2 regions of the Anaeromassilibacillus sp. D41t1_190614_C2 genome follow, and region 2 is predicted to be linked to the other one. Evidence: riboswitches for the same ligand, from Rfam matches in the RefSeq annotation. Region 2 holds a riboswitch; the other holds the start of a gene.
The links. A riboswitch is a leader RNA that binds a small molecule or an ion and turns the genes downstream of it on or off. The one in region 2 is predicted to bind FMN.
Positions count from the first base shown of each region.

Region 1: it holds a riboswitch for FMN, as region 2 does, so the genes downstream of both, I2G69_RS10860 (ECF transporter S component) here and ribD (bifunctional diaminohydroxyphosphoribosylaminopyrimidine deaminase/5-amino-6-(5-phosphoribosylamino)uracil reductase RibD) in region 2, are expected to answer to the same signal.

Region 1 is NZ_JADMOD010000013.1:82,282-97,351, forward strand. It holds gene I2G69_RS10805 (hypothetical protein) at 1-102, opposite strand, end outside; gene I2G69_RS10810 (CPCC family cysteine-rich protein) at 299-505, shown strand; gene I2G69_RS10815 (RsmF rRNA methyltransferase first C-terminal domain-containing protein) at 583-1,929, shown strand; gene I2G69_RS10820 (branched-chain amino acid aminotransferase) at 2,144-3,214, shown strand; gene I2G69_RS10825 (RluA family pseudouridine synthase) at 3,291-4,193, shown strand; gene I2G69_RS10830 (basic amino acid ABC transporter substrate-binding protein) at 4,306-5,091, shown strand; gene I2G69_RS10835 (amino acid ABC transporter permease) at 5,186-5,911, shown strand; gene I2G69_RS10840 (amino acid ABC transporter ATP-binding protein) at 5,913-6,647, shown strand; gene I2G69_RS10845 (zinc dependent phospholipase C family protein) at 6,704-7,615, shown strand; gene I2G69_RS10850 (S-ribosylhomocysteine lyase) at 7,656-8,114, shown strand; gene I2G69_RS10855 (CapA family protein) at 8,303-9,631, shown strand; FMN riboswitch at 9,672-9,801, shown strand; gene I2G69_RS10860 (ECF transporter S component) at 9,882-10,451, shown strand; SAM riboswitch class I at 10,536-10,635, shown strand; gene metK (methionine adenosyltransferase) at 10,762-11,946, shown strand; gene I2G69_RS10870 (hypothetical protein) at 12,018-12,356, shown strand; gene recD2 (SF1B family DNA helicase RecD2) at 12,519-14,735, shown strand; gene I2G69_RS10880 (ComF family protein) at 14,749-15,070, shown strand, end outside.
Region 2 is NZ_JADMOD010000023.1:7,632-22,701, forward strand. It holds gene I2G69_RS13495 (glycoside hydrolase family 97 catalytic domain-containing protein) at 1-2,551, shown strand, start outside; gene I2G69_RS13500 (VCBS repeat-containing protein) at 3,270-4,640, shown strand; gene I2G69_RS13505 (response regulator transcription factor) at 4,743-5,447, shown strand; gene I2G69_RS13510 (sensor histidine kinase) at 5,486-6,934, shown strand; gene I2G69_RS13515 (DUF1385 domain-containing protein) at 6,936-7,925, shown strand; gene prmC (peptide chain release factor N(5)-glutamine methyltransferase) at 7,922-8,791, shown strand; FMN riboswitch at 8,884-8,998, shown strand; gene ribD (bifunctional diaminohydroxyphosphoribosylaminopyrimidine deaminase/5-amino-6-(5-phosphoribosylamino)uracil reductase RibD) at 9,152-10,258, shown strand; gene I2G69_RS13530 (riboflavin synthase) at 10,239-10,886, shown strand; gene I2G69_RS13535 (bifunctional 3,4-dihydroxy-2-butanone-4-phosphate synthase/GTP cyclohydrolase II) at 10,899-12,134, shown strand; gene ribH (6,7-dimethyl-8-ribityllumazine synthase) at 12,131-12,604, shown strand; gene recA (recombinase RecA) at 12,803-13,966, shown strand; gene I2G69_RS13550 (regulatory protein RecX) at 13,995-14,612, shown strand; gene rimO (30S ribosomal protein S12 methylthiotransferase RimO) at 14,616-15,070, shown strand, end outside.

The DNA of each region.
Region 1 (15,070 bases), on a different contig from region 2:
CTTGGCATTCTGGCTGGAACGGTTCTGGGAATTGTTCTGCAAGCTGTTCTGGCTAGAGCGATTCTGGGAACTGTTCTGACTGTTATTGTAATTGCTGTTCATGTGTATTCACCCCCTTTGCGCACTTATTATTGGTTTTGGAAAGAGGAATTATGCGATTTTGCTTTCAAAAAATGTGCGAAATCCAATGATGCGAACTATGCAAGGAGGTGACGGCATTGAGAAAGGCCCAAAATAGGGTTCCGCCCTATGGGAAAAGAAGGGGAACCGGCCAGACAACGAAGAGGAACGGACGCATGTGGAGAACGGTGCGCCTTGTACATGCTGCGGGGATCGAACCATTCCCAGCCACAAAGATATGATTTCCTACATTTGTCCGATTTGTTATTGGGAAATCGATGTGTTCTTATCCGGGGAAGAAGAGCCCAGCGACGAAAACCATGGTTTGACCCTGAAAGAGGCGCGGGAAAATTTTGAGCAGTATGGCGTGGTGTTGCCATCCTGAAAGCGGTATTGCCGGATGCCCACGAAAAGCGAGAAAAGATGGAAAGAAAGAGACGTTCAAGAAGGGAAGAAACAGACATGACAACATTGCCACAGGCATTTTGCGACCGCATGAAAGAGACATTAGGCAGGGAATATGAGGTCTTTCTCGCCTGTTATGAAAAGCCGCACTTGCGGGGAATCCGCTTGAATCCCCAAAAATGTGGGGAAGATCTTCTCCGCTCGGCCCTGCCGTTTCCGGTCACAGCGGCGCCGTTTTCGCCGCTTTCCTATTATGTTCCAAAGGAGGCGGAGCATCTGGGCGTGTTGCCGTTGCACCATGCGGGTGCATTTTATGTGCAGGAACCGTCCGCGGCTTCGGCTGTCACTGTGTTGGCTCCGCAGCCCGGTGAGCGGGTGCTGGACCTCTGCGCAGCACCGGGAGGAAAGTCCACACAGATCGCCGCTTTATTGGCGGGGGAAGGCTTGCTCTGGAGCAATGAGATCGTCCGAAACCGGGCAAATGCGTTGCTCTCCAATGTGGAGCGAATGGGTGTGCGAAATGCGGTCGTATCCTGCTGCCGTCCGGAGGTGCTTTGCGGCGCGTTGGCGGGTTTCTTCGACAAAGTGCTTGTGGACGCCCCCTGCTCCGGTGAAGGAATGTTCCGGCGCGACGAACGGGCGATACAGGAATGGAGTCCCGAGCATGTAAAGACTTGCGCTGTGCGCCAGCTTGCGATTTTGGAGAGTGCGTCGCAGGCCCTGCGGGAGGGTGGCATTCTGGTCTATTCGACCTGCACATTCTCCCCTGAGGAAAACGAAGGGGTGATCTCTGCGTTTTTGGAGGAACATTGCGATTTTGCACTGGTGGATTGCGGCGTCTCTTTCGGACGGCCGGGCACGATTCCACAAACACGGCGCATCCTGCCGCTGGATGGCGGCGAGGGCCATTTTGTGGCGAAGTTACAGCGGATATCCGAAAACGGCGATGCGCCGGCGCCCTATTCCTATCAAAAGCCGAGTAAGGAGGCGCGAGCCTGCTGTGAGCTGATCTATCGAGAAGCGCCCAAGGGGGCAATGGAACAGATCGGCGACAACCTCTTGCTTTTGCCAAACGGCCTTCCCCAGATGAAGGGCCTCGGGGTGTTGCGGGCTGGCGTGCTGTTGGGCACCTTTCAGAAACGAATCGAACCGGCACATGCGGCGTTTATGGCGGCAAAGCCCCAGGAACTGCGTGTGGTACTCGAGCTATCCCACAGTGACCCACGGATCGCTGCATTCCTGCACGGGGAAGAGCTGGAAGCGCCCGATTCCTATAAGGGCTATACCGGCGTGGCGGTGGACGGCATTGTCACCGGGTTTGGAAAATGCTCGGGAGGCCGTTTGAAGAATCGCTATCCCAAGGGGCTGCGTAACCATGGAACAGCATTTATGCAGGATATTTGATGCTTCTGTGCAAAATGAAAATAGCGATGGAGAAATGCAAATTTGATAGATAAGATTGTAGCAAGGGGAAGAATTTGGAGTTCCCTCTAAAAAACAGATCAAATCTTATCAAATCTGTGGAGAAATTTGCTGTGCCTTTCGCACAGTAACAGCTTGAAATCCCCGAAAAATGATGGTACAATAAACGGGAATAATCAGAAAGAGGGCATTTACCATGCAGGAAATCAGAGTGGAACTTACAAAAAATCCGAAACAAAAGCCGGCTCCGGGCGCGCCCCTTCCGTTCGGAACCATTTTCACCGACCACATGTTTATTATGAACTACGACGAGGGGCAGGGTTGGCACGATCCCCGCATCGTTCCTTATGGGCCGATTGAAATGGATCCTTCCGCCATGTGCCTGCATTACGGCCAGTCCGTATTTGAAGGCATGAAGGCTTACCGCGCGCAGGATGGCAGAATTTTGCTGTTCCGTCCGGATAAAAACATGGCCCGCCTGAATGTTTCCAATGACCGCCTGTGCATTCCTCCGATCGACGAGGAGCTTGCGAAGGCAGCGATTGAAAAACTCGTCTCCGTAGAAAAGGACTGGGTGCCCAGTGAAGAGGGGACGTCCCTCTATATTCGCCCGTTTATCATTGGCGTCGATCCTCACATCGGCGTACATCCGGCGCACCATCTGTTGTTCATGGTCATCTGCTGCCCGGTAGGCGCGTACTATCCGGAAGGGCTCGATCCGGTCAAGATTTATGTGGAGACCAATTATGTCCGTGCGGTGCGCGGCGGCATGGGCTTCACGAAGACGGCGGGCAACTATGCAGCTTCCTTGAAGGCGCAGGATGAGGCGGAGAAGCAGGATTATACCCAGGTGCTGTGGCTCGACGGCGTGGAGCGCAAATACATCGAAGAAGTCGGCACTATGAATGTCTTCTTTGTCATTGACGACGAAGTGGTCACACCCGCGTTGCAGGGTTCGATCCTGTCCGGCATTACCCGTATGTCCTGCATTGAGATGTTGAAGTCCTGGGGGATGAAGGTTTCGGAGCGGAGGCTTTCGATCCAGGAGGTTGCGGATGCAGCGGCAGAAGGCCGCCTGAAAGAGGCGTTCGGTACTGGTACGGCGGCAGTTATCTCCCCGATTGGCCACTTGAAGTGGGGCGACGACATCATGGAGATCAACAATGGGGAAATCGGTCCGCTCTCCCAGAAGTTGTACGATACCCTCACTGGAATCCAGTGGGGTAAAATTAAGGACGAGTTTGGTTGGACCGTCGAAGTAAAATAAATCGTTTTGTGGGACAGAACGGCGGTGTGCGGATGGGCTTGCCGCCGTTCTTTTTGTCTACCCGCGGGGAGGTTCCATGAGAAAACTGACGTTCACAGTGCCGGAAGCATACGATGCTGCACAGTTAAAAGGGTTTTTGCGCCATTTTTGCGGGGTATCCGCCCGGCTTTTGACCGATCTCAAGAAGGAACCTCTGGGAATTACAGTCAATGGCGTCCATGCGACGGTACGAAAGGTTTTGCAGGCTGGCGACCAAGTACAGCTTGCGCTTCCCGCGGACGGTGCCTGTCCGGAACCGGTGGATCTTCCTTTGGCCCCACTCTATGAGGACCGGGATCTCTTGGCGGTTGACAAGCCAGCGGCGATGCCGGTGCATCCCTCTCCTGGGCACGACCGGGACAGCTTAGCGAACGCCGCCGCCGCATATTTTCAGAAAAAAGATGCATGCTGCGCCTTCCGGCCGGTCTACCGGCTGGATCGGGATACCACCGGCGTATTGGTTTTGGCGAAGAACACCTATGCAGCAGCGCGCTTGGCGCATGGGATCGAAAAAGTCTATTTGGCAGTATGCGAAGGTATCCTGACGGGAAGCGGGACGGAAAACGGCCCAATTGAGCGATTGCCGGGACATACGATCCAGCGCTGTGTTTCGGAAAACGGAATCCACGCGGTGACGCATTGGCGTGCTTTATGCTGCTCAAAGAGTCATACATTGGCGGCTTTCCGGCTGGAAACCGGTCGGACACATCAAATCCGCGTGCATATGTCCAACAGAGGGAACCCTTTAGCAGGGGACGATCTGTATGGCGGGAGCCGGGAATATATTGGCCGCCAGGCACTTCACTGTGCACAGGCAACCTTCCAACATCCGGTGACTGGGGAAAGAATGTGCATAATCGCGCCAGTTCCAGAGGATTTCTGTATACTTTTGGAGTCTTGCGGCTTGCAAGTTCCACAAAATTATTCGAATTTTATCTAGTAAGTTATTAAATCTTCTGAAATTTCGAAGACCGCATAAGTATGCTTGAAATATGAATATTTATGCGATAGAATGAGAGAAGATTTCAGTAACGAATTTGGGGGTACGATTTATGAAAACAGGGAAGAAGATTTTAGCATTCCTTCTGGCGGTGTCCATGATGGTTCCGATGTCTGCTTGCGGCAGCAAAGTCAAGACGCCGGAGGACATTCAAAATGCAGGAACGCTGTACATGGCAACCAATGCGGAGTTTGAGCCGTTTGAGTACAAGGATGGCGACGAGGTCGTTGGCATCGACATTGAGATTTCCCAAAAAATTGCCGATAAGCTGGGCGTAGAGCTGGAAGTCAGCGACATCGCATTTGACACATTGATCACAGCGTTGCAGTCCGGCAAAGCGGACATCGTTGCAGCGGGTATGACTGCGAGCGAGGACCGCAAAAAGAACGTGGATTTCTCCGATCCGTATTTCGACGCTTCCCAGGCGATCATTGTGACGAATGACAGTGACATCACTTCCCGTACCGATCTGAACGGTAAGACGGTCGGCGTCCAGCTGGGCACCACGGGCGACCAGTATTGCACCAACGAGGACGGAGAGAACGACATTTCTGTGGCAGAAGTGAAGCGTTACAGCAAGGGCATGGAGGCAGTTTCCGACCTGCTCGCTGGCCGTATTGACGCGGTTGTCATCGACGATTTCCCGGCTGAAAAGCTGGTGGAAAAGAACAGCGATAAGATCAAGAAGCTGGATGAGGCGCTCACGAGCGAAGAATATGCAATTGCCATGCCGAAGGGCAGCACGGAATTGCAGAAGCTGGTCAACGAAGTCCTTCAGGAGATGAAGGACAGCGGCGAGATGGATGAGATCGTCAGCAAGTACATCAGCGCTGAATAAATTTAGAAGAAACAAGAGACAGCAGAAGAGCGGCTGGACCCTTTGATAGGAGCAGCGGCTTTTCTGCCTGCTTCTGTTTTATGGGGAGGTCGTCATGCAGACACTTTTCGCATCGCTTCCGCTGTCCTTTTTCTCCGATCTGGGACAGCAGTTCTATGATGATTTTATTTTAAAAGACCGGTATATGTACATCGTACAGGGATTTGGCAACACGGTGGCAATCACGTTGGTGGCTGTCATCATCGGTATCATCCTGGGTACGTTGGTCGCCCTGGTGCGCATCACGCATCAGAATAACCCAAAGAAACTGCGCATCCTCAATAAAATTTGCGGTTTATACTTGACGGTTATCCGCGGCACCCCTGTGCTGGTGCAGTTGATGATTATGGTGTACTTCATCTTCGCCAGCGGGGAAACGCTTCTGGTGGCAATGCTGTCGTTCGGTATCAATTCCGGCGCCTATGTTGCCGAGGTCATTCGAAGCGGCATCCAGTCCGTGGACCGTGGCCAGATCGAGGCTGGGCGCTCCCTGGGGTTGAACGGCCGGACAACCATGAGCAAGATCGTTTTGCCGCAGGCATTTAAAAATGTCGCTCCCGCGGTCTTCAATGAGTTTATCGCCCTTTTGAAGGAGACTTCCGTCGCCGGCTATGTCGGCATTCAGGATCTGACCAAGGGCGGCGATATTATCCGCAGTATTACATACGATGCATTCCTGCCCCTGTTCCTGGTGGCGGCGGTTTATCTGGTGCTGGTCATCCTGTTGACTACGTGCCTGTCCAAGCTCGAAAGGAGGCTGCACCAGAGTGATAAACGTTAAAATGATAAGCGTTAAAAATTTGGAAAAGACGTTCCATACCCTGCGGGGCGACCTTCATGTGCTCAAGGGGATCAACCAGGAGATTCAAAAAGGGGAAAAGGTGGTGATCGTGGGGCCGTCCGGCTCCGGAAAGAGCACCTTTCTCCGCTGCCTGAACCTGCTGGAAATGCCCACCGGGGGCGAGGTGTGGTTTGAAGGGACGCAGATCAACGCTCCCGGCTGCGATGTAGACCAGCTCCGCCGCAAAATGGGCATGGTGTTCCAGCACTTCAATCTGTTTCCGCACCTGTCCGTGTTGAAAAACATCACGCTTGCACCTGTGACGCTCAAGATCAAGACGCAGAAAGAGGCGGACGATAAGGCGATGCAGCTTTTGAAGCGCATTGGTCTGGAGGATAAAGCAAACGCCTATCCCTCCCAGCTCTCTGGCGGCCAGCAGCAGCGCATTGCCATTGTGCGCGCACTTGCGATGGAGCCGGATGTGATGCTCTTTGACGAACCGACCAGCGCCTTGGACCCGGAGATGGTCGGGGAAGTGCTTCAGGTCATGAAAGAGCTTGCGCACGAAGGGATGACCATGGTGGTCGTCACGCATGAAATGAACTTTGCCCGCGAGGTAGCCACGCGTGTCCTCTTCATGGATGAGGGTCAGGTCTTGGAAGAGGCCAAGCCGGACGAGTTCTTCACACATCCAAAGAATCCGCGTCTGCAGGACTTTTTGTCCAAAGTCCTTTAAAAAGAAAATCGATTGTGCTACAATAGGAGACATCTTTTGGGATGTCTCCTATTTTTATGAATGGCGGAGACGGAAAGCGAGGGATGCATATGCCTGCGGCAATCACACATTACTACCACGTCCTGCGGGTGCTGGAACTCTGGAAACCAGATACGGCCAACCGCGATGCGCTTTTGTGGGGCGCACAGGGACCGGACTTCCTTTTTTATCACCGTGTTTTGCCTTGGCAAAAAGGGGAGAGTCTCTCTGTTTACGGGGAACGATTGCACCAGGAAGAGGTCGTTCAGACCTTATCCATTTTGCGCGGTTATGCGGAGTCCCACCCTTCGGAGATCGTAAAAAGCTATATCGCGGGATTCCTCTGCCATTATGCGGCAGACCGGACCTGTCACCCGTTTGTGCGGGCGCATGCGCGCGAACTGTTACAGGTTCAACCGGAGCAAGATGAGCAGATTGCACACCACGAATTGGAGTCGGCGCTCGACGTGATCCTGCTGCGCTATGAGGCCGGGGCGCTTCCAATTGAGTTTTCCCTCAAAAAGACGCTCCCGAAGGACCCACAGGTGGAGGCAGAGATTGCCACACTCTATGCGTTTTTGCTGCATGTACGGTTTGGCGTATCGAATGCGAAACCCCTGGTGGAGCAGGCAATCCGAGATGCGCACACAGCATTGGGATGGTTGAACGACCGTACCAGCTTGAAAAAATCGCTGGTGGAGCGTTGGGAAAAGAAGCATGGCGGGAAGCATCTCCTTTCGTGCCATATCCGCGGCGTGGGCGAAGGGGATGATTTCGATTACGCCAACACGTTGCTGGGAACATGGCGCTGGCCGGAGAATGGAGAGCCCAAGAACGAAAGCTTTTTCGATGTGTATGAACGGTCCATTCAGGATGCTTTGGAACTGATCAACGGATTTTTTGCAGGGATAGATCTGGATAAGCTCACGGGAGGCCGTTCCTTTGGCTGAGATCCAATCATCTGATTCAAACAAAAATGGAGGAAATCGTATGGATAAAATTGCAAGCTTTTGCATTGACCACGACAAATTGGTACCCGGCATTTACCTCTCCCGCATCGACGGGGACGTGAAAACGTATGACATCCGTATGCGCCGCCCCAATACGCCGCCCTATTTGGAAAACGCGGCGCTGCACACCCTGGAGCACCTGTTCGCGACCTTTGCGCGCAATTCGGAGTGGAAGGACCATGTGATCTACTTTGGGCCGATGGGCTGCCGGACGGGCTGCTATTTCCTGCTCAAGGACATGGAGGAGGCGGACGCGGTGCGCCTGATCCGCTCGATTTTCCGGCAGATTGCAGAGTATGAAGGGGAGATCCCCGGGGCGACGGCCAAAGAATGCGGCAACTACTTGGAGCACGATCTGGCAGGAGCGCGAAAAGAGGCGCAGGACTTCCTGCCCATCATCGAAGATTGGGACGAGCGGAACCTGGTTTACCCGGCATAACTGGTTCTGGAGATCCTTTCGATCAGCCGCTGTGGAGCCGATCCTTCACGGCGGCTGTTTCTGTCGGAATCCGTCATACGGTTTTCATGGCTTTCTTCCGCAGTTTGATGTATAATCCAAGTAGAGAATGGCGCGGCCGATGAAGTATATCGGCCGCCATGGACGGTATCAATACAGGAGAACCCGATATGAAAAAAGCAAAGTATTACCGGAAGAATCCCCGCCCATTACCGGTGCGCATGGGGACGGTCATTTTGCGGATGTCCACAGCGGGCTTAGCTGTTTTGCTGTGCGTTGCTGCTTTCCTTCTGCTGACCACCACGGGGCGGATTCAGAATACAGAGCAGATCCCACAAGAGAGCGTTTCACAGCCAGCGGAGGAACCGTTCGAACCGTCACAGGAGCTGGAGCCGGAAACGCCGTCTGCACCGCCTCCGGACAAGCCTTTGGAAAGCGAACCTTTGCCGGAGCCGGAGACCGCCTCGATCACAATCCTCGGGGTGGGCGACAACCTAATCCACGACGGCATTTACAAACAGGCCAACCGGCGCGCCGGCGGGACAGGCTATGACTTTTCCCCGGTATATGAGCGGGTTGCCCCCTATATCCAACAGGCGGACGTCGCGGTCATCAACCAAGAGACGCCGCTGGCGGGCGATATCCTGCCCTTATCCGGATACCCGCGGTTCAATTCGCCGGCGGAATTGGGGGACGAGCTGGTGAAGATCGGTTTTGATGTCATCAACCATGCGAACAATCATATACTGGATCAGGGCGAACAGGGGCTGCGCGCCACGTTGGACACTTGGGACAAAAAGAATGCCGCCGTGGTGGGGGCGTACCGAAGCGATGCGGACTTGGAAAACATCCGCATCATAGAGAAAAACGGCATCAAGACAGCGCACATCGGTGTGACGGAGATGACCAACGGCCTGTTTCTGCCGAAGGATTCCCCCTATCACATCCTCTTGACCAAGGAGACGGACCTTCTGAAGCGGTTGGTCCAGAAGGCGAAATCCATGGCGGACGTTGTAGTGGTGTCCGTCCACTGGGGGACAGAGTATACCCATACCCCCACCCAGAAGCAGCAGGAGCTGGCCCAAAATCTGGTGGATTGGGGCGCGGATATTATTTTCGGAAACCATGCGCATACCTTACAGCCGGTGGCTATGTTGGAACGCGCTTCGGATGGCGCGCAATGTCCGGTGGTCTATGCCCTGGGAAATTTTGTCTCGGCGCAGGATCGCGCGATGAGCATGGTGGGCGGGATGCTCCAGGTGACCGTGGAGAAAGAGCTGCAAAGCGGGAAGACCTCCATAACGGACGTCCGTTTCGAACCGATTGTCACCCATTACGGCGACTATTTCCGGGATATAACCATTTATCCGCTCGAACAATATTCGGAGGCATTGGCGCAACAGCACGGCGTGCGCCAATACGATTCTTCCTTTAGCTTATCTTACATACAAAACATGGTGGAGCAAGTAATTCCGGAAAAATATCGTTCTAAGGATTGACAGACGCATGGAAGAGCGTTATAATATTAACAAATTTAAGAGCTGTCTTCGGGGCGGGGTGCAATTCCCCACCGGCGGTAATGCGGCGTTAGCCGACAAGCCCGCGAGCGAAAGCTGATTTTGGTGAGATCCCAAAGCCGACGGTATAGTCCGGATGGAAGAAGAACCGCGCGTTATGCGTATTTAGGCCCCGTGGCGTTATTGCCGCGGGGCTTTTTTCGTAGACAGCCCACAAAAAGGAGAGGTATCTATGAAAACAAACACCAAAGACAATGTGATCCGCATGGCGCAAATGGGAATGCTCGCCGCAATTGCAATCGTTCTTGTAACGGTCACCCAATTCCCGATTATCCCTGCCGCACCGTTCATGAAGTACGACATGGCGGATGTGCCGATCCTATTGGGGACGCTGTTGTTTGGAACCGTACCGGGACTGGTGATCCTGCTGGTGGTTTCCCTGATCCAGGCGTTCCTTTTAGGTGGTGATGGCTGGATTGGGCTGGTGATGCACGTCGTCGCGTCCGGTGCGCTGGTGGTCCTGGTGGGGCAGTTCAGCGGATGGCACCACAAATTCCGCGATACGGTCGTCGGTATGGTGCTGGGGACTTTGGCGATGACCGCGTTGATGATCCCGCTGAATCTGGTATTGACCAGCTATTTCCAGGGCGTGCCGATGCAGGCGGTCGTGGATATGATCATCCCAGTCATTATCCCGTTTAATCTCATCAAGGCGTCGGCCAACTGTGTGATTACAGCGATTGTCTTCAAGGCATTGCAGCCGTTTGTCCGCCGTCATAAGGATCTTGTTGGCCAGTCCTAAGACACATTTTATAGGAATTTTTCTTATTTTGTCCCTTTACAGGGATACCAATCCGTGCTATAATACATCTGCTAACAGAATATGTCCTTATCAAGAGTGACGGAGGGAACAGGCCCTGTGATGTCCGGCAACCTGCTTTTAAAAGCAAGGTGCTAATTCCTGCGGGTAAACCGAAAGATGAGGTTGCTTTATAGGCCGCTCGGTTTTCCGGGCGGCTTTTTTATGACCTGGAATCTTGAATCAGGGGGCAATCGCGCTTCCAAGGACATGGACAAGAATGGCAATTTTCAAACAGGAGGACAAACACAACATGGCAAAGTATTTTTTCACTTCCGAATCGGTGACCGAGGGGCATCCCGATAAACTCTGCGATCAGATTTCTGACGCGGTATTGGATGCGATTTTGGAGCAGGACCCCCGTGCGCATGTTGCCTGCGAGGTGGCGGCGACAACCGGGATGCTGCACATCATGGGTGAGATTTCTACAGAATGCTACGTGGATATTGCGTCGATCGCCCGCAATGTGGCCATCGACGTCGGCTATAGCAACAACAAATATGGATTTGACGGCAATACCTGCGGCGTTATCACATCGATCGATATGCAGTCGCCCGACATCGCCATGGGCGTCAATAAATCCTATGAGGCGCAGAACGGCGCGACCGACGCCCTCGACAGCGTCGGCGCGGGCGACCAGGGGATGATGTTTGGCTTTGCCTGCGACGAAACACCGGAGCTCATGCCCCTGGCGATCTCCCTGGCGCATAAGGTGTCCAAAAAGCTGAGCGACGTGCGCAAGAGCCGCGAGCTGCCCTATCTGCGTCCGGATGGGAAGACGCAGATTACTGTGGAGTACGAAGACGGCGTCCCGGTGCGCGTGGATACGGTCGTGCTGTCCACGCAACACAGCCCGGATGTCACGTTGGAACAGATTCGCGCCGACGTGGTGGAGCATGTGATCAAGGCAGCGATCCCGGCCAAGTGGTTGGATGAGAACACCAAATTTTATGTCAATCCGACCGGCCGCTTTGTTGTGGGTGGCCCGGCGGGGGATACCGGCTTGACGGGGCGCAAGATCATTGTGGATTCCTATGGCGGGTATGGCCGTCATGGGGGCGGCGCCTTCTCCGGAAAGGACCCGACCAAAGTGGACCGTTCCGGTGCTTACGCGGCGCGCTATGTCGCGAAGAACATTGTAGCGGCGGGTTTGGCAAAGAAATGTGAGGTGCAGCTTGCTTATGCCATCGGTGTAGCGCGGCCCATCTCGGTTGCGGTGGATACCTTCGGGACGTCCGATTATACCAGCGAACAGCTGGAAAATGCCGTGCGCAAAGTGTTTGACCTGCGCCCGGCCGCGATCATCCAGAATTTCGACCTCTGCCGCCCAATTTACCGCCAGATTTCCAACTATGGTCATATGGGCCGCGAAGATCTGAACCTGCCGTGGGAACAGCGGGACCGGGTAGAAGCGCTCAAGGCGGCGCTTAACGCTTAAATAGTACGATTTTCGAAAAAAATATGCGCGGAAATCACCTTGTCACATAAACTGTGATGAGGTGATTTTTTATGTGGGGAATTCTATTTAAGACCATTCTGATTCTTTTAGCGATTGTTGGGCTGACAGAGGTATTCCGGCTTTTGGCCTTCCATTTTTTGCGCACCCGCCATCGGGGGAAGCTCTTTTGGGTGCTCTCCTTCCAAGGGCACGACGGTGAAGCGGAGCTCGCACTGAAGAACGCCTTGGAGCATTTGCGCTGGTTGGACAGCACGCAGGAGAAGCTGGTGCTCTGCGTCGACCGAGGAATGGACGAAGAAACGCGGGAGGTCTGCCGTGTTGTCAGCCGTGAAAACCTGGATGTGCGCATTTGTACGCCGGAGGAAGTCGCGGAAATCCTGGAACAATAGTTTACAAATACATACAAAATCGTCTATACTAAAATTACGCCTTATACCGGCCGAACGGACAAACGGCCGGTATAAGCCCTGTTGGAATTGGAATTTTGTCGGATGACGGCTGCCAAGCGGTGCAATTGGCATGCCAAAAACCGACATATGGGAGGAACCAACATGTATGAAGAGACCCTTCTGGAGATGACCGGCTCGGTGGAGCGGGTTGTCTTTCGGAATGAAAAAAATGGATATACGGTATTGGAGCTCAACAACGGCCAGGAGCTGGTCACCGTGGTGGGGACCATCCCCTGGGTGAGCGCCGGAGAGGAGCTCCGGGTGATCGGCAACTGGAGCAGCCATCCGAATTTTGGCACGCAGTTCAAGGTGGAGGCGTTTGAGCGCTCCAAGCCGGCCACTGCAGTGGCAATGCTGAAATACCTGTCCTCCGGAGCGATCAAGGGAATTGGAGCTGCCACCGCCGCCCGGATTGTGGATACCTTTGGGGACAACACCCTGCACATTTTGGAAGAAGAACCGGAGCGCCTGAGCAGCATCAAGGGGATTACACGCGACAAGGCGCGGAAGATTGGGGAGGAGTTCCAGCGCGTGCACGGCATCCGGGAGATGATGCTCAGTTTGGGTCAATACGGCATTTCCCCGGAGGAAGCGGTGCGCATCTGGAAACAGTTCGGCCCGCAGGCCGTGGAACGCGTCCAGGAGAATCCCTATTGCCTATGTGACGGCGGACTGAACATCGGCTTCAGCCGGGCGGACGACATCGCCGCCTCTTTAGAGCGCCCGCAGGACGACATCTGCCGCCTCCGCGCCGGGCTGGTGTATGTTTTAAAGCACAACATCGGGAATGGGCATACCTGTCTGCCGGAGGAAAAGCTTCTGGCTGCGACGGCCGGAATGCTGGGCGTCGATGTGACGCTTACCCAGGAGGCGCTGGAACAGCTCAAGCAGGACGGTTCCGTCATCTCCCAGCTCTTTCACGGCAGGGAATTTATTTTTACCCCAAAGCTGCACCGCTCCGAAGTTTACGCGGCAGCGCGCATCGGGATGCTGCTGCGTTATCCGGCACAGTCGATCGTCGGGATCGACCATTACATTGCGGTGATGGAGCAGGAGCTCTCGATCCACTATGCGGAGATGCAAAAGCAGGCCATCCGCAAGGCGCTGTCCCAGGGCATGTTGATTTTGACCGGCGGCCCCGGCACCGGAAAGACTACCACGCTCAACGCAATCATCAAGATTTTGGAGCGCAAGGGGGAAAAGGTGCTTTTGGCAGCGCCGACGGGCCGCGCGGCGAAACGGATGTCCGACCTGACCGGCAAAGAGGCCAAGACCATCCACCGCTTGTTGCAGGTGGAATGGGATGAGAACGACCAGCCCACCTTTGCTAAGAACGAAAAGAACAATCTGGACTGCGACGCACTGGTGATCGACGAGCTTTCCATGGTGGACGTCACCATTTTTGAGGCAGTGCTGCGGGCGCTTCCGCTCGGCTGCCGCTTGATCCTGGTGGGCGACAGCGACCAGCTTCCCAGTGTCGGGCCCGGCAATGTGCTGGGCGATCTGATTGCCTCGGAGATGCTTCCGGTGGTGCGTTTGAACGAGATTTTCCGGCAGTCCATGCAGAGCTTGATTGTCACAAATGCCCACCGGATCGTGGCGGGGGAGATGCCCGACCTCTCCGTGCGGACAAGCGATTTCTTCTTTTTGCCCAGCAGCAATGCCGCAGATGTGGCGGAGACCATCGTCGGCCTCTGCGCCAAGCGCCTGCCCGCCAGCTATGGATATTCCCCCATGGCGGACATTCAGGTCCTTTGTCCCGGTAGGAAGGGCGATCTGGGAACCAATGAGCTGAATAAGCGCCTACAGGCTGCGCTGAACCCGCCGGACCGCAAAAAGAATGAGATTACGGTCAATGGGGTGTTGTTTCGCGAAGGCGACAAGGTGATGCAGGTCAAAAACGACTACAACCTCCCTTGGAACAAATCGGACGGCACCACCGGCGAAGGCGTGTTCAACGGGGACATGGGCGTGTTGTGCGGGGTGGACCGCCGCGCTTCTGTCCTGACGGTGCTGATGGACGACGACCGCCTCGTCCTGTACGAATTGGATGCCGCCTCCGAGTTGGAATTGGCCTATGCTATGACGGTCCATAAAAGCCAAGGAAATGAGTTCACCGCGGTGGTGATGCCCATGTTTCCCGGGCCGCCGCAGTTGTGCTATCGCAATCTCCTTTATACGGCCATCACGCGCGCAAAAACGCTGCTGGTGATGGTGGGGATGCGGCGCACCGTGCAGGCAATGGTGGAAAACGCCCGCAAGACCCGGCGTTACTCCGGCCTTTTATATTTTTTGACGGGCGCCGGTCAGGAGGAATAGAAGGGAAGGAACCATGGGCTTAAAGGCTGTTTTTCAAACATTGGGGGACATGCTGTTCCCTCCGCGATGCCTATTTTGCGACGAATTAATCTATCCAGGGTGGGAGATCTGTGAAGCGTGTGAAAACGAGATCGCGGCTTCTCCCGCGATTCGCCGCATGAAACCGGGCGTAAGCGGGGAGACTGTATGGTGTTTGACGCCCTTCCGCTATGAAGGCCCGGTCAAAGAATCGCTCATGCGGTTCAAGTTCCAGGGGCACCGGGAATACGCGCCCTATTATGGCCGGAAAGTTGCCGAAGGGCTTCGGGAGCAATGGAGGGAGGAAGCTTTTACGG
Region 2 (15,070 bases):
GCCGGAAGAGCCGCTGATCCCCAGCCTGGTTTGGGAATCCAGCGACCCGTCGGTTGCGACGGTGGACGATAGCGGCAATATCACCGCTCTGCGTCCCGGCACGGCAGTCATCACAGCTACCTCCCCGGTGGACGATTCCGTATCGGATTCCTGCACCGTGACGGTTGAGATGGAGAAATATACCCTGGACCGCAACACCTGGACCATCGAGCGCGAGAGCAGCGAGAACATCTCCTTCCCGAGCGAAACGTCCATGATCCAGAATTCGCAGTCCGGCGACGTTGACGGCAATGCGGATAGCAGCGCGTGGCCGAAGAACATGGTGCTCTTCCCGATGAAGGACGAAGACTTCACGGCCACTGTAAAGGTGAGCGGCGGCTTGGATACCGCTTTCCAGACCGTAGCACTGACCGCGTTTGCGAACAGCAACAATGCTGCTTCGGTCATGAGAAGATACCACAGCAACTTTGGCGGCAACGTCTTTGAGTTTATGCGCTATCAGAACGGCTATAGCGAGCCCTATGTGGCGGACACCAATCCGTCTGAAGATGCATACTTGAAGCTGGAAAGAAACGGCAACATCTTCAAGGGCTATTATAGCTATGACGGCCAAGAGTGGGTGCAGATTGCAGAGCAGGATTGCACGCAGCTCCTGAGCCAGGACAACGTCATGCTCGGTGTATACACCGGCAACGGCGCTGGTAACAACAACAGCATCCAGATCACAATCGAAGACTTCACCTATAACGACGAGCTGATCCCGTTCGCTGTGAGCACCGAGACCACGATTACAGACGTAGAGCCTGTAGCGCTGGGCGAAGTCTATGCGGGCACTGCATTTGAAGACCTGCAGCTGCCGAGCACCGTTAAGGTGACCTTGCTCAATGGCACCGAGGCAGAGCTGCCTGTCACATGGGCAGCAGGCGACTACGACGGCGATACGCTGGATACCTACACGCTGGAAGGCACCATTACTTTGGAGAACGGTGCATTGAATGTGATGGATCTGAAGGCAACGGCAACCGTCACGGTAGTAGAGGCGCCGGTAGAGGACAACACGATCACGGCAACCTATAACAACAAGGACGTCACCCTGTCGGTGGACGGCGAACCGCAGAAGATCGCAGACCTGCTCGGCAAACTCGAGATGAAGGATGTTACGACCGGTTCGAATGTCGAACTGACCTTTGCACCGCGCGTGGAAGGCAAGAACTTCCGCTCCGTGAGCATCGACGGCGCAGAGCCGGAGCTCATCAGCGGCGATTCCTACACTTACACGGTTCCGATGGAAGGCGACGGCGTTGTTCTGGACTTCGTATTCGAAGTGACCGATAAGCGCATCCTCGAAGAGACTTACAACTACGCGAAGACCTATGTGGACGACGGCACCGTCGATTCGCTGGTCACCGCAGCGAAGGAAGCCTTCATGGAGGCTTATGAGGCAGCGGCAGCGGTATTGGACGACGACACGGCGACCCAGGCGCAGATCGATGCGGCTTGGAATGACCTGCTGAACGTCATCCACTATCTGGACTTCCAGGCGGGCGACGCAAGCGCGCTGGAAGAGCTGTATAACATTTTGAGCGGCCTGGTGGAAGACGACTTCACGAGCGACAGCTGGGCGGCATTTGAAGAAGCAATGACGCAGGCAGCGGAAGTTATTGCAGACGACGAGCCGCTGGAAGCGGACGTCACGAAGGCCTATGAAGACCTGCTGAACGCAGCGGAGGGCTTGGTGCGTGCATCCGACCTGAGCAGCCTGAACGACTTGATCGAGAAGGCGGAAGAAGTAGCGGCGGAGATCGCAGAGGGCAAGTACCTGCCGGACGGCCAGGAAGCTTTCCAGGCGGCATTGGATGCAGCAAAGGCGCTGACGAAGGACGACGCGCAGGCGACGATCAACGAAGCGGCACAGACGCTGACCGAGGCCATGGCGGCGCTGCGCAAGAAGGCAGATAAGAGCGAGCTGGAAGCAATCCTGAATGAGCTCGAAGCACTGGACGCTTCCGATTACACAGCGACGAGCTATGCAGCGGTTGCAGCTTCCATTGCAAACCTGAAGACCCTGCTGGCGGACGAGACTCTCGACGCAGAAGAGGGCCAGGCGGTTGTGGACAACGCGGTCGCACAGGCGCGCGCGGCAAAGGCCAACCTGGTTGAAGTGAGCAACGGTGGTTCGAACTCCGGCAGCTCCAGCAATGGCAGCACGTCCGCAAACGTTGGCAATGCATATGGCGCTTCCGGTGTTGTGGCAGCAGGCCAGAATGTATCGGCTGTGAGCGCATATGTCCGCAGCGACACGACGGTCAACTTCACGCTGAAGCATGGCCAGGCGTATTGCTTCAAGATGACGGTTGTCAACGGCAACGCTATGACGCCGAGCTTCACGGTCGGCAACGGCGATGTGCTGAAGACGCAGTTCGTGGCGAAGATCGGCAACGACTACTATTACAGAGTCTATGCGATCGGCACGCCGGGCCAGAGCACGGGCGTTTATACCACCCTGCCGGGCCAGAACGCCGTCAAGCATTGCACGGTAACGATTGGCTAATCGAAAATAAAAGGGAAGGCTTTTCCCTAATAAACAGCAAGGACCCAATCCTGGAAGCTCCCGGGATTGGGTCCTTCTGTATTTGATACTTCTATTTCTCACATGTGGTGCTGCGGAGCTGTGTGTTTTGCCTTTATGAAACAATTTTTCGACTGCCTCTGTAGGGTTTTCCCTGTGGAGCGGAAAACAAACTCCTCACAGTTTGCTTCCGTAGGGAACGCCGTAGGCGCGAGAGGCACTGTGCGCCCGCCGTAGGCGCGGATGACGCTGTGCGTCCGATTGGCTAATCTAAAATAAAAGGAAAGTTTTTTCCTTATGAACAAAGAGGCCCCTGTCTTGGGATATCCTAGGGCGGGGCCTTTCTGCCTATGGCCGGAATAAGAGCGGTGTGAGGAAGGTTTGGAAAGGCTGTATTTGTAAGATGCTTTCCGCTTTTCAAAAAGGGCCAGGGGTGTTTTTGTGTACGCAATTGGCACAATGGTTCCTGGAAAATAAGACGGTATTTCATTTGACTCATTCAATTACAGATTTGATACTGTTCAATTTGCGTAGAAGATGCTATAATAACAAAGATATAGACGGACAATTTAGAACTATTTTTAACAAACCCTTCAAAATTTAGTGATAAACATCCATATATTCGTGGGTGGGCAAGGGATTCGTTCCCAAGCAAGATCGATAGAAAGGTTCGCGTTTAATCGAAAAAGGGGGCGGTGAGTTGTCTCATAAATTGCGCATATGGTGCGCAGCGGTTGCCGTGGCACTGGCCATTTCGCTGCTTTTTTCAGGCTGTTCTCTTTCAGCTCTGGACGCCCAGTCGCTGATGCGCCCTCCGCGTCCTACGGGGGAGCGCGCACAAATCCACGACGAACTGGAAAAATCGGCGGGCGCAAACCCTACTTTAAAATACCCCAGCAGGGGGGAATACCGCTCTGCAATTATTATGCATAGCCTTGTTAGCGCAGGGCAGGAAGATGCCATTGCATTCTATCAGAAAAAAGGCGACAGTGCTGGAATCAATGTCATGTTTATCCATAAAACAGAAGATGGCTGGAAGGCGGTTGGGGATTTTAATAACCCGGCCACTACAGTGGATAAAGTCTGTTTTGGCGATATAAACGGCGATGGGCACGACGAGGCGGTGATCGGTTGGGGAAGTAACCTCAATAACTCGACGACCATTTGCGTGTACTATTATGAAAACGGAAAAATGTGCGAGCTCAAACTGGAGCAGTCGTACACAGAAATGGTGGTTATGGATTTTGACGATGACCACAGCGATGAAATATTTACCGCGAGTGTAACGGTCGGCGACCAACCTGCGATCGCCCGGTTGTTGCGGGTCCGGGACGACCAGTTGGAGATCATCGGTTCCGCCAATCTGGATACGACCGTAACCAGCTATGCCTCCACTACGGCAGGAATCATCAGTGAATCCGGGAACTTGAAAGGCGTTGTATTGGATGGCCGAAAGAGCGCCGATACCTTGGTAACCGAGATGCTGTATTGGGACAAGGAGGCTTCTACCTTGCAATCCCCCTTCTATGACAGCAATGCGCAGACGTCAAACTATACCCAGCGTAGGACACATGCGGTGTCGCAGACGATTGGGGATAGCAAGATTATTGAAATCCCCATTGTGACGCCGATGCCTGGTTATACGACGGATAACGCTCCGGATGAAACAAATTATTTGACGAATTGGCATCGCTTTGATGAGCGCGAAGGGACCTTGGTCCGAAGCGCTTCTATGGTAATGGATTACACCGATGGGTATTCCTTCCTAGTGCCGGACATGTGGCGGGGGAAAGTCAGCACACAGATGGACCCTTCCACGCGGACACTGACTTTCTATGAGTGGGTGGTTGCGGATGAAACCACCGGTTCCGGCGCGATGGGGGCGGCATTGCTGCGCCTACATGTCTTTACAAAGGACAGTTGGGAACGCCAGGAGGGGACGGATGGGTATTACCAGCTTGTGGACAACAACAATTTGGTGTTTGCCGCAGCAATCCCCACGCCGGATAATGCGCTGTCCCTCACAATCAATGATATCAAAAATGGATTTGAGCTGATCCGTCAGGAATAAGATAAAAATATGGGAGTTGTTGAGAGAGGTCCCAGCAAGGTTCACATGGGGAATGGGCGTGGGACGGACGTTTAAAAGTTCAGTAGGAAAGGGTGTACTGCCGTGAAAAAAGTATTGGTTGCAGAGGATGAACAGGCCATCCGCGAATTTGTTGTGATTAATCTGAAACGTGCCGGATACGAGCCATATGAGGCTTCCAATGGGGAGGAAGCGCTGGAAATCTATGAACGGGAGGGCAAGGATTTTGACGTTGCCATCCTGGACATCATGATGCCCGGAAAGTACGACGGCCTGGCCGTCTGCAAAGAGCTGCGCAAGCAGAGCGGCTCGATCGGGATTATCATGCTTACCGCGCGGACACAGGAGATGGACAAAGTCAGCGGCCTGATGATGGGCGCGGACGACTATGTGACGAAGCCGTTCAGCCCGTCGGAATTGGTGGCGCGTGTGGATGCGGTCTACCGCCGGGTTGCTTTGGCGCAGATGCGCGATGAAAACAATTTTAAAGAGGAGATCCGGTCCGGGGATTTTGCGCTCAACCTGCGCAACCGCACCTTGATGAAGCGCGGCGCGCCCATTGAGCTGACGCAGGTGGAGTTTCAGATCATGGAATACTTTTTCTCCAATCCGGGGACCGCTCTGGACCGTTCCGCGATTTTGAAGCATGTGTGGGGGGAAGCCTACTATGGAGAAGAGAAGATTGTGGACGTCAATATACGCCGCCTGCGCATGAAGGTGGAGGACGAACCCAGTAACCCAAAGCATATCGTGACGGTCTGGGGACTCGGCTATAAATGGGAGGCATAAATTTAGAGAGGAATCCATAGGAAAGGAGGAAAACCCGCATGGTGGTAAAGGGAATTACAAAACGCTGGCTTTTGAACAGCCTTGGTGTTATACTGATCTTGATCGTCGCGCTGGTTTTCAGCCTTTCGTATGCCATACAAAATTATATTTATTATGGGATTCAACAGGCGATCAACGGCCGCGCAGGGGAATTGACCAATGTTTTCTCCGATTACGGGCAACGTTCTTCGCAGGACTTCCTCACGGCCGCGCGAAATTATGTGGAGAATTTCCCCAACAAGGAAAGCATGGAGTTGATGGTGTTCAATTCCGAGGGGCATATCATCACAACGTCCATTGGGTTTGCGCCGGATCAAAGCCAGCCCATGCCGGATTACCAGCAGGCATTGGCCGATGCGAATGGGTATGGCACATGGACCGGGCGCTTGACCAGCGGGGAAAAGGTGATGGCTGTCACGCGGGTGATCCACAACGACGCCGGCAGCGTGGTGGGCGGCGTCCGGTACGTTGTTTCGCTGGAGGAAGCGGATAAGCAGATCGGTATGGTGGTAGGGATTCTGATCCTGGCGGGCGTCGTGATCCTGCTTTTTATTTCCACTTCGAGTTACTATTTTATGAAGTCCATCCTCACGCCGATCAAGGAGATTGGCGCGACCGCGCGGCGGATCGCACAGGGCGATTTCAAAGCGCGCATTGAAAAATCCAACGACGATGAGATCGGCCAGCTGTGCGACACCATCAACGACATGGCGGTGGAGCTGGGCGCGGCGGAAAAGATGAAAAATGATTTCATCTCCTCCGTCTCCCACGAGCTGCGCACGCCGTTGACTGCCATCAAGGGCTGGGCAGAGACGATGCAGGGCGGCGGTATGGACGACGAAACCTTCGACAAGGGCATGAGCGTCATCATCCGGGAATCCGAACGGCTGTCCGGCATTGTGGAGGAGCTGCTCGACTTTTCGCGTATGCAGAGCGGCCGCATGACCCTGACAATGGACAAAATCGACATTCTTGCCGAGTTGGGCGAAGCGGTCTATATGTTCAGCGAGCGCGCAAAATCCGAACACAAGTATCTGCTATATGAAGAGCCGCGGATGCTTTCCCCGGTCTTGGGGGACATCAACCGTTTGCGGCAGGTATTTGTCAATATCCTGGACAATGCGTTAAAATATACAGGCGAGGGCGGGACCATCAGCGTGGTTGCCTCCGAGGAGAACGGCTACATCCGGGTCGCCATCAGCGACAACGGCTGCGGTATCCCGCCGGAGCACCTGCCCAACGTGAAAAAGAAGTTTTATAAGGCGAACCAGACCGTCCGGGGTTCCGGGATTGGGCTGGCACTCGCCGACGAGATCATGCGGCTGCATTCCGGCAGCCTGGAAATTGAAAGCCACGAGAATGTGGGGACTGTGGTAACCATCCGGATCCCTGCATTCCTCGAAAAGGCGCCGGACGCCGCGCAGGACACAGAAAGGATATCCGAATAGAATGGCTAGAGAAAAGACAAAACGTATTACTTCCATCGGCGGACAGGCACTGATCGAGGGCATCATGATGCGCGGGCCGAAGCGCACCGAAATTTCTGTGCGCATGCCGGATGGCACCATTTCTTCTGAAACCCTGGAGACGGACGGCCTGGGGAAGAAGTACAAAATTTTCCGGCTCCCGATTTTCCGCGGGATAGCGGCTTTTATCGATTCCCTTTCCACAGGCTTTAAGGCGCTGAATATCTCCGCAGAGAAGTCTGGGATGGCTGAGGAAGAGGGGGAACCCTCCAAGTTTGACCAGTGGATGGAGCGGGTGTTTGGCGATAAGCTGATGAACGCCATTATGGCGGTGGGCACGGTCCTGGGCCTGCTCTTGGCCATTGTGCTGTTTTTCTTTTTGCCGACCTGGCTGTTTAATGTGTGCGAGCAATACCTCTTTGGAACGGGGATTGAAGCATGGCGCTCCATCATTGAGGGCGCGATGCGCATCGGTATTTTTGTGGCGTATATCGCCATTGTAGCGCATATGTCGGAGATTAAGCGCGTGTTTGAGTATCACGGCGCGGAACATAAGACCATTTTCTGCTATGAAAATGAAGAAGAGCTGACCGTTGAAAACGTGCGGCATCACAGCCGCTTCCATCCGCGCTGCGGTACGAGCTTTATGATTATCATGCTGCTGCTGGGGGTCATCATCGGGTTCTTCATCCCGTTCACAAACCCCATCCTGCGCACATTGGTCAAATTGCTTTGTATTCCGGTGGTGGTGGGCATCGGCTATGAGCTTATCCGTATCTGTGGGCGTTATGACAACCTTGCCACGCGCATCATTTCGGCCCCCGGCCTCTGGATGCAGCGGCTGACAGTCAAGGAACCGGACGACAGCATGATCGAAGTGGCGATTGAGGCGATGAAGGCGGTCATCCCGGAGGACGGGACGGATCTGCAATGCCCGTTACAGGCCAAGCAGCCAAAGGAGAAAACGGCATGACGCTGCGGCAAACGTATCAAAAGGGAAAGATGCTTTTAGAAAAGGCAGGGATTGAAACCCCTGCCTTTGATGCTGTCTGCCTGTTTGAAAAGGTCTTTGGTATGGATCGCCAAAAGCTGATGATCCATGGGATGGAACCGGCGGAAGAAGCGCACGCGGCCGCATATTGGGAGCTTTGTGAAATGCGGGCGCAGGGGCGGCCGTTGCAGTACATCCTTGGCGAGTGGCCGTTCATGGATTTTACGCTTTGCGTGGGAGAAGGCGTTCTGGTGCCGCGCGAGGAGACGGAGTTGCTGGTGTATACAGCGGCGGAACGGCTCCGTGTGGGCAGCGGCGCGAAAGGGCCTTGGAAAGGGATCGACCTCTGCGGCGGAAGCGGCGCAGTGGCGATCGGGCTTGCATCCCTGCTCCCAGGGTTAGAGATATCCTGCGCAGAGCTCTATGCGGATGCTTTCCGGTTTTTGGAGGCCAATGTCCGCCGGCTGGCAAGCAAGGCCGTCCATCCGGTCCGATTAGATGTCTTGTCGCCGGAATCGGCCGCACCGTTTTCCGGGCTAGATCTCGTGGTGTCAAACCCCCCTTACGTGGAGGCGGGGGTGATTGCGGGACTACAAAAAGAGGTGCAGCAGGAACCGCGCACAGCCCTGGACGGCGGGGAAGATGGGCTGGTGTTCTACCGGGCGATTGCGCAGCTATGGGTCCCGCGTTTGAAGCCCGGCGGCGTTGCCGCTGTGGAGATCGGGGAAGAACAGGCGCAGGCCGTGACGGAATTGTTCCAAGAGGCGGGTGTGCGGGAAATCGAAGTGCGCAAGGATTTTAACGGGTTGGACCGCGTGGTCGTAGGATGTTTTTATCCGGGGCCATGAGAGGGGAAGGCCCTGGCAGATGAAATGCCAAACGAAAAGGGTCCCAGGGATTGACTTTTTCCAATAGGAGGAGTATACTCAATTCAATTGAATAGGATCTTCAGGGCGGGGTGCAATTCCCCACCGGTGGTATAGCCCACGAGCCGCATGGCATGATTCGGTGAAACTCCGAAGCCGACCGTATAGTCTGGATGAAAGAAGATCGTGTATGGCAGAATAAAAACGTCTCTGCACGCATGGATTTGCTCTGGAATGTTGGATTCCAGAGCTTTTTTATGTTCTGTGGCCAGAAGCCCCCTGCCATTTCAGGATGCCTTGAACGACCGTTCAAGGCATTTTTCTTTTTTTCGGAGGTGAAAGATGGAAGATCAAGATTATATGCGCTTGGCCCTGGAACTGGCGAAGCGGGGATGCGGCTGGACGAACCCCAACCCCATGGTAGGGGCAGTCCTTGTAAAGCATGGCCGTATCATTGGACAGGGATACCATACGCGCTATGGAGAGCTCCATGCGGAGAGGGAGGCTTTGAAGGCCTGCACGGAATCGCCGGAGGGCGCAACCATGTATGTTACGTTGGAACCCTGCTGCCATCATGGGAAGCAGCCTCCCTGTACCGATGCAATCCTGGAGGCCGGGATTGCCCGCGTGGTGGTCGGTTCGGAAGACCCCAATCCGTTGGTAGCGGGGAAAGGCCTGGAGCGGTTGCGTGTCCAAGGGGTGGAGGTGGCCACCGGCGTCCTGCGGGATGCTTGTGACGCGCTCAACCAAGTGTTTTTCCACTTTATCCAGACCCGGCGCCCTTATGTGGTGATGAAATACGCGATGACGATGGACGGAAAGATCGCCACACGGACCGGCGCTTCCCAATGGATCACCGGCGAAGCGGCCAGGCGGCGTGTCCATCAGGATAGGCACCGGTATGCGGCAGTTCTGGCAGGAATCGGCACTGTCCTCGCGGATGACCCTTTGCTGACCTGCCGGCTGGAGGGAGGAAAGAACCCCATCCGGGTTCTCTGTGATACCCATTTACGGATACCGCTGCACAGCCAAATTGTACGCACCGCCAGGGAAGTCCCCACCATTTTGGCCGCAGTCTCCCCGGAGCCGGGGAGGAAGGCAGCGCTGGAGGACGCTGGCTGCCGGGTTTGGACCCTTCCGGAGCGGGAGGGCCGGGTGGATCTGCGTGCATTGATGGAGAGGCTTGGAGAGGAAAACATCGATAGCCTTCTGCTGGAAGGGGGCGGCGCGCTGAATTGGGCGGCGCTGGAGCAGGGGATTGTCCAAAAGATTCAAGCTTATATCGCCCCGAAGATCTTCGGCGGTGCGGCCGCCAAGACACCGGTGGCGGGCATAGGGGTTGAACTGCCCTCCCAGGCGGTCCGGCTGAAAAATACGGTGGTTGTCCAACTTGGAAAGGACTTTTTGCTGGAAAGCGAGGTGGACGGCAATGTTTACGGGGATTGTTGAAGAAATTGGGACGGTCCGCGCGGTCCGGCGCGGCGCGCATTCCTCTGTATTATCGATTGGGGCTGTCCGAATCCAGAACGGTCTAAAAATTGGCGACAGTGTTGCGGTAAACGGCGTATGCCTGACGGTCTGTTCAAAGGACTCCGGAGGGTTTACAGCGGATGTGATGCACGAGACGCTCAACCGCTCTTCCCTGGGATGCCTCTCCGTGGGCAGCCGCGTAAACCTCGAGCGTGCAATGGCGGCGGACGGGCGGTTCGGCGGTCACATTGTATCGGGACATATCGACGGGGTAGGCTGTATCCGAGCCCTCCAGAGGGATGACAACGCCCTTTGGTATACGGTGGAGGCAGCCCCGCAGGTTCTACGGTATATCGTTGAGAAGGGATCGATCGCTATGGACGGGATCAGCCTAACGGTCGCTTCTGTTTCAGAGACGGATTTTTCGGTCTCTGTTATTCCACATACGGCCAGCGCCACCATATTGGGAGAGAAACGGCCGGGCGATCCGGTCAACCTGGAGACGGATGTAATTGGAAAATATGTGGAGAAGTTTTTGTGCGCATCGAAGGAGGCGCCTACATCCAGGGGCGTCACCTTGGAATTTCTGGCGCAAAACGGATTTTAAGGAGGAATTTCCATGTTTCAATATGATTCGATTGAAGACGCATTGGAGGCGCTGCGGCAGGGACACTTGATCTTGTGTACCGACGACCCCGACCGGGAGAACGAAGGCGATCTCATCTGTGCAGCCCAGTTTGCAACCACTGGGAACATCAATTTTATGGCCACCCATGCCAAGGGGCTGATCTGTATGCCCATGTCGGCCGCATATGTCCAAAAGCTCCGGCTCCCGCAGATGGTGGCCGACAATACGGATAACCATGAGACGGCGTTTACCGTCTCCATCGACCATGTATCCACAACCACCGGTATCTCCGCTGCAGAGCGCTCCATCACCGCGATGAAATGCGTTGAAGAAGGGGCACGTCCGGAGGATTTCCGGCGCCCCGGCCATATGTTTCCCCTTCTGGCAAAGCCGAACGGCGTTTTGGAACGCAACGGCCACACAGAAGCGACGGTCGATTTGCTGCGGCTGGCCGGTTTGAAGGAATGCGGCCTGTGCTGCGAGATCATGCGGGAAGACGGCACCATGATGCGCGCCACGGAACTCCAGCAGAAGGCGCAGGAATGGGGCTTGAAGTTCATCACCATCCGAGATCTGCAAAATTACCGCAAACGTCATGAAAAGCTGGTAGAACAGGTGGCTGTGGCACGCTTGCCAACCAAATATGGGGAATTCACCGCCTATGGCTACCGCAACAAGCTGAATGGGGAACACCATGTTGCTTTGGTCAAGGGGGACATAGGGGATGGACAGAGGCTGCTGTGCCGCGTTCACTCCGAATGCTTGACGGGGGATTGCTTCGGCTCACTCCGGTGCGACTGTGGCCAGCAATTGGCGTCGGCGATGCGGCAGATTGAGAAAGAGGGACGGGGGATTCTGCTGTATATGCGGCAGGAAGGCCGTGGAATCGGTTTGCTCAACAAACTGAAGGCCTATACGCTTCAAGACCAAGGCATGGATACCCTGGAGGCAAACCTCGCCCTGGGTTTTCCTGGAGATCTGCGGGAGTATTTTATCGGTGCGCAGATTCTGCGGGACTTGGGGGCAAAGACCTTACGGCTCCTGACAAACAACCCGGATAAGATCTACCAATTGTGGGACTTTGGGATGGAGATTGTAGAGCGAATCCCCATCCAGATGGAGGCAAATCCGGAGGACCTGTTCTATTTGCAGACAAAGCAGCACCGCATGGGCCACATTTTACATTATGAAACCGATGTATCCAGTGAAGGAGGAACAACCTTATGAAGATTTACGAAGGAAAACTGGTTGCGCAAGGGATGCGTGTGGGAATTGTAGCTTCCCGTTTCAATGAGTTTATCGTTTCTAAGCTGCTCAGCGGCTGTGAAGACGCCCTGCTGCGCCACGGCGTGCTGGGCGATGCGATTTCTGTCGCATGGGTGCCGGGTGCGTTTGAAATCCCTGTGGTTGCCAGCCAAATGGCAAAGAGCGGGCAGTACGATGCGGTAATTGCGCTGGGCGCTGTGATCCGGGGCGCCACCAGCCACTACGACTATGTTTGTAACGAGGTCTCCAAGGGGATTGCGCATGTGTCGCTGGAGAGCGGCGTCCCGGTTATGTTCGGCGTTTTGACGACGGATACCATCGAGCAGGCGATCGAGCGTGCAGGGACGAAAGCGGGCAATAAGGGAGCGGAATGTGCGCAAGGGGCCATTGAAATGGTAAACCTACTGCGCACCTTAAAACGTGCAGACTGATCCCCGGCGTTTTGCTTGAAAGGCGCCCCCTGCCAAAAGATAGAAGGTTTGCAAGAAACTTTGTTCGAAATTTGTCCCCATCCATTGCTTTTCTTTCAAAAATACGATATAATAATGCAAGTTATTTTATGACTTGTCACTTCGAGACGCCGGAACTTCTTCCGGCGTTTTTCCAATCAAAAGACCGGAGGGAATCAAATGGCCATGGACAAAAGCCGCGGCGCGGCTGCGGGAAAAACGATGGATAAAAAGGCAGCGTTGGAGACAGCGCTGGCGCAGATCGAAAAGCAGTTTGGCAAGGGCGCGGTGATGCGTCTGGGCCAGAACGAGGCCATGCATGTGGAGGCGATCCCCACCGGTTCGCTTTCCCTGGATCTGGCGCTCGGGATCGGCGGGCTGCCGCGCGGCCGTATCGTCGAGATCTACGGCCCGGAGAGTTCCGGCAAAACCACGCTGGCCCTGCATTGCATCGCGGAGGGGCAGAAGAACGGCGGCAATGCGGCATTCATCGACGTGGAGCACGCCCTCGACCCGGTGTATGCCCGCGCGTTGGGCGTGGACGTGGACGGCCTGCTTGTTTCCCAGCCGGATACCGGCGAACAGGCGTTGGAGATCACGGAGGCGCTGGTGCGTTCCGGCGCAATCGACGTGATTGTGGTCGACTCGGTGGCGGCGTTGGTTCCGCGCGCGGAGATCGAGGGCGAGATGGGCGATTCCCACGTGGGACTACAGGCGCGCTTGATGAGCCAGGCGCTGCGCAAGCTGGCGGGTGCGATTTCCAAATCCAACTGCGTGGCGATCTTCATCAACCAGCTCCGCGAAAAGGTGGGCGTGATGTACGGCAACCCGGAGGTCACCCCCGGCGGCCGCGCCTTGAAGTTCTATTCCTCGGTGCGCATCGACATCCGCCGCATTGAGACGCTCAAGAACGGCACGGAACAGGTTGGGGCACGCACCCGTGCGCGCGTGGTAAAGAATAAGATTGCGCCGCCATTCCGTGAGGCGGAATTCGACGTGATGTACGGCCGCGGCATTTCGCGCGAGGGCGAGCTGCTCGACCTTGCCGTCAAGCTGGATATCGTGCAGAAGAGCGGCGCCTGGTTCTCATATAAGCAGGAGCGCCTGGGGCAGGGCCGCGACAATGTCAAAACGCTGTTTGCCACCAATAAGGAACTGGCGGACGAAATCGAACAGCAGGTTCGCGCAAATGTCGGGAAACTCTATGCCAAGTCGGCGGTACCCATGCCGAACGCTTCCCCAGCGAAACCGCTGGAGATCCCCGCGCCTGCGGCGGAGGAGGCAAAACCGGCCTCCCGCGCAGCGGCTGCGAAAATCGACATAGAGGCCGACGACGTCGAATAGACATGAATCATAAAAGGATGGGAATGCTTTGTTAGTTACCGCATTGGAGCCGCGGCGGAAACGCCTGACGGCCCTGTTCCTGGATGGGGAGCTCGCCGCAAAGCTGGACGCGGAGACCCTGTTGCAATCCGGCCTGCGGATTGGGATGGAGCTCGACGACGAAGAGCTGTACCGGCTAATCCAGCGGAGCGACGCACACCGCGCGCAGGAGAAGGCGCTCTACCTGTTGGAGCACCGCAGCCACTCCAAAAAGGAACTGGCGGATAAGATTTCCCGGACGGCGGGGCGCGAGGCAGCGGAACGCGCTGCGGAGCGCATGGAAGAGCTCGGCCTGGTCAACGACGCGCAATATGCGCGCAATTTGGCGGAAGAGCTGCTGCAGCGCAAGCGGTTTGCGGCGCGCCGTGCGGAATATGAGCTCTTGCAAAAGGGGATCGACCGCGCGCTCGCCCAGGAAATTGTGGAAGAGCTCGCCCCAGAGCCGGAGGAATCGCTCCGGTTCCTGCTGGAACGGAAGTATCAGAGGTCCCTTTCCGATGAAAAAGGGCGCCGCCGCGTGTTTGCTGCGCTGCAGCGGCTTGGTTACAGCGGCGAGGACATCCGCACAGCGCTGCGGGACTATATCGACTACGAAAATGAGGATTGAAGAATGGCATCTGTTGGAATGATCAGCCTCGGCTGTGAAAAGAACCGGGTGGACGCGGAGATGATGATGGCGCGTCTGCAAAAGGCAGGATATGAATTGGTGGACGACGCCTCCTGTGCGGATGTGGCGATTGTGAACACCTGCGGCTTTATCGAGGCGGCCAAGAAGGAGTCCATCGGGGAGATTTTAGAGCTCGGCAAGCAGAAGGCGGCCGGGCAAATCAAAGCGATCGTGGTCACCGGCTGCATGGCGGAGCGCTATCAGCAGGAGATCCGCAAGGAGCTGCCCGAGGCCGATGCGGTCTGTGGGATTGGAGCGGACGCCGACATTGTGGAAGTGGTGGACCGCACCCTGCGTGGCGAGCATCCGGAGCTGTTCCCCGAAAAGACGCTCCTGCCCCTGTGCGGGGAGCGCGTCCATTCGACGCCGCTCTACTCATCCTATATCAAGATCGCGGA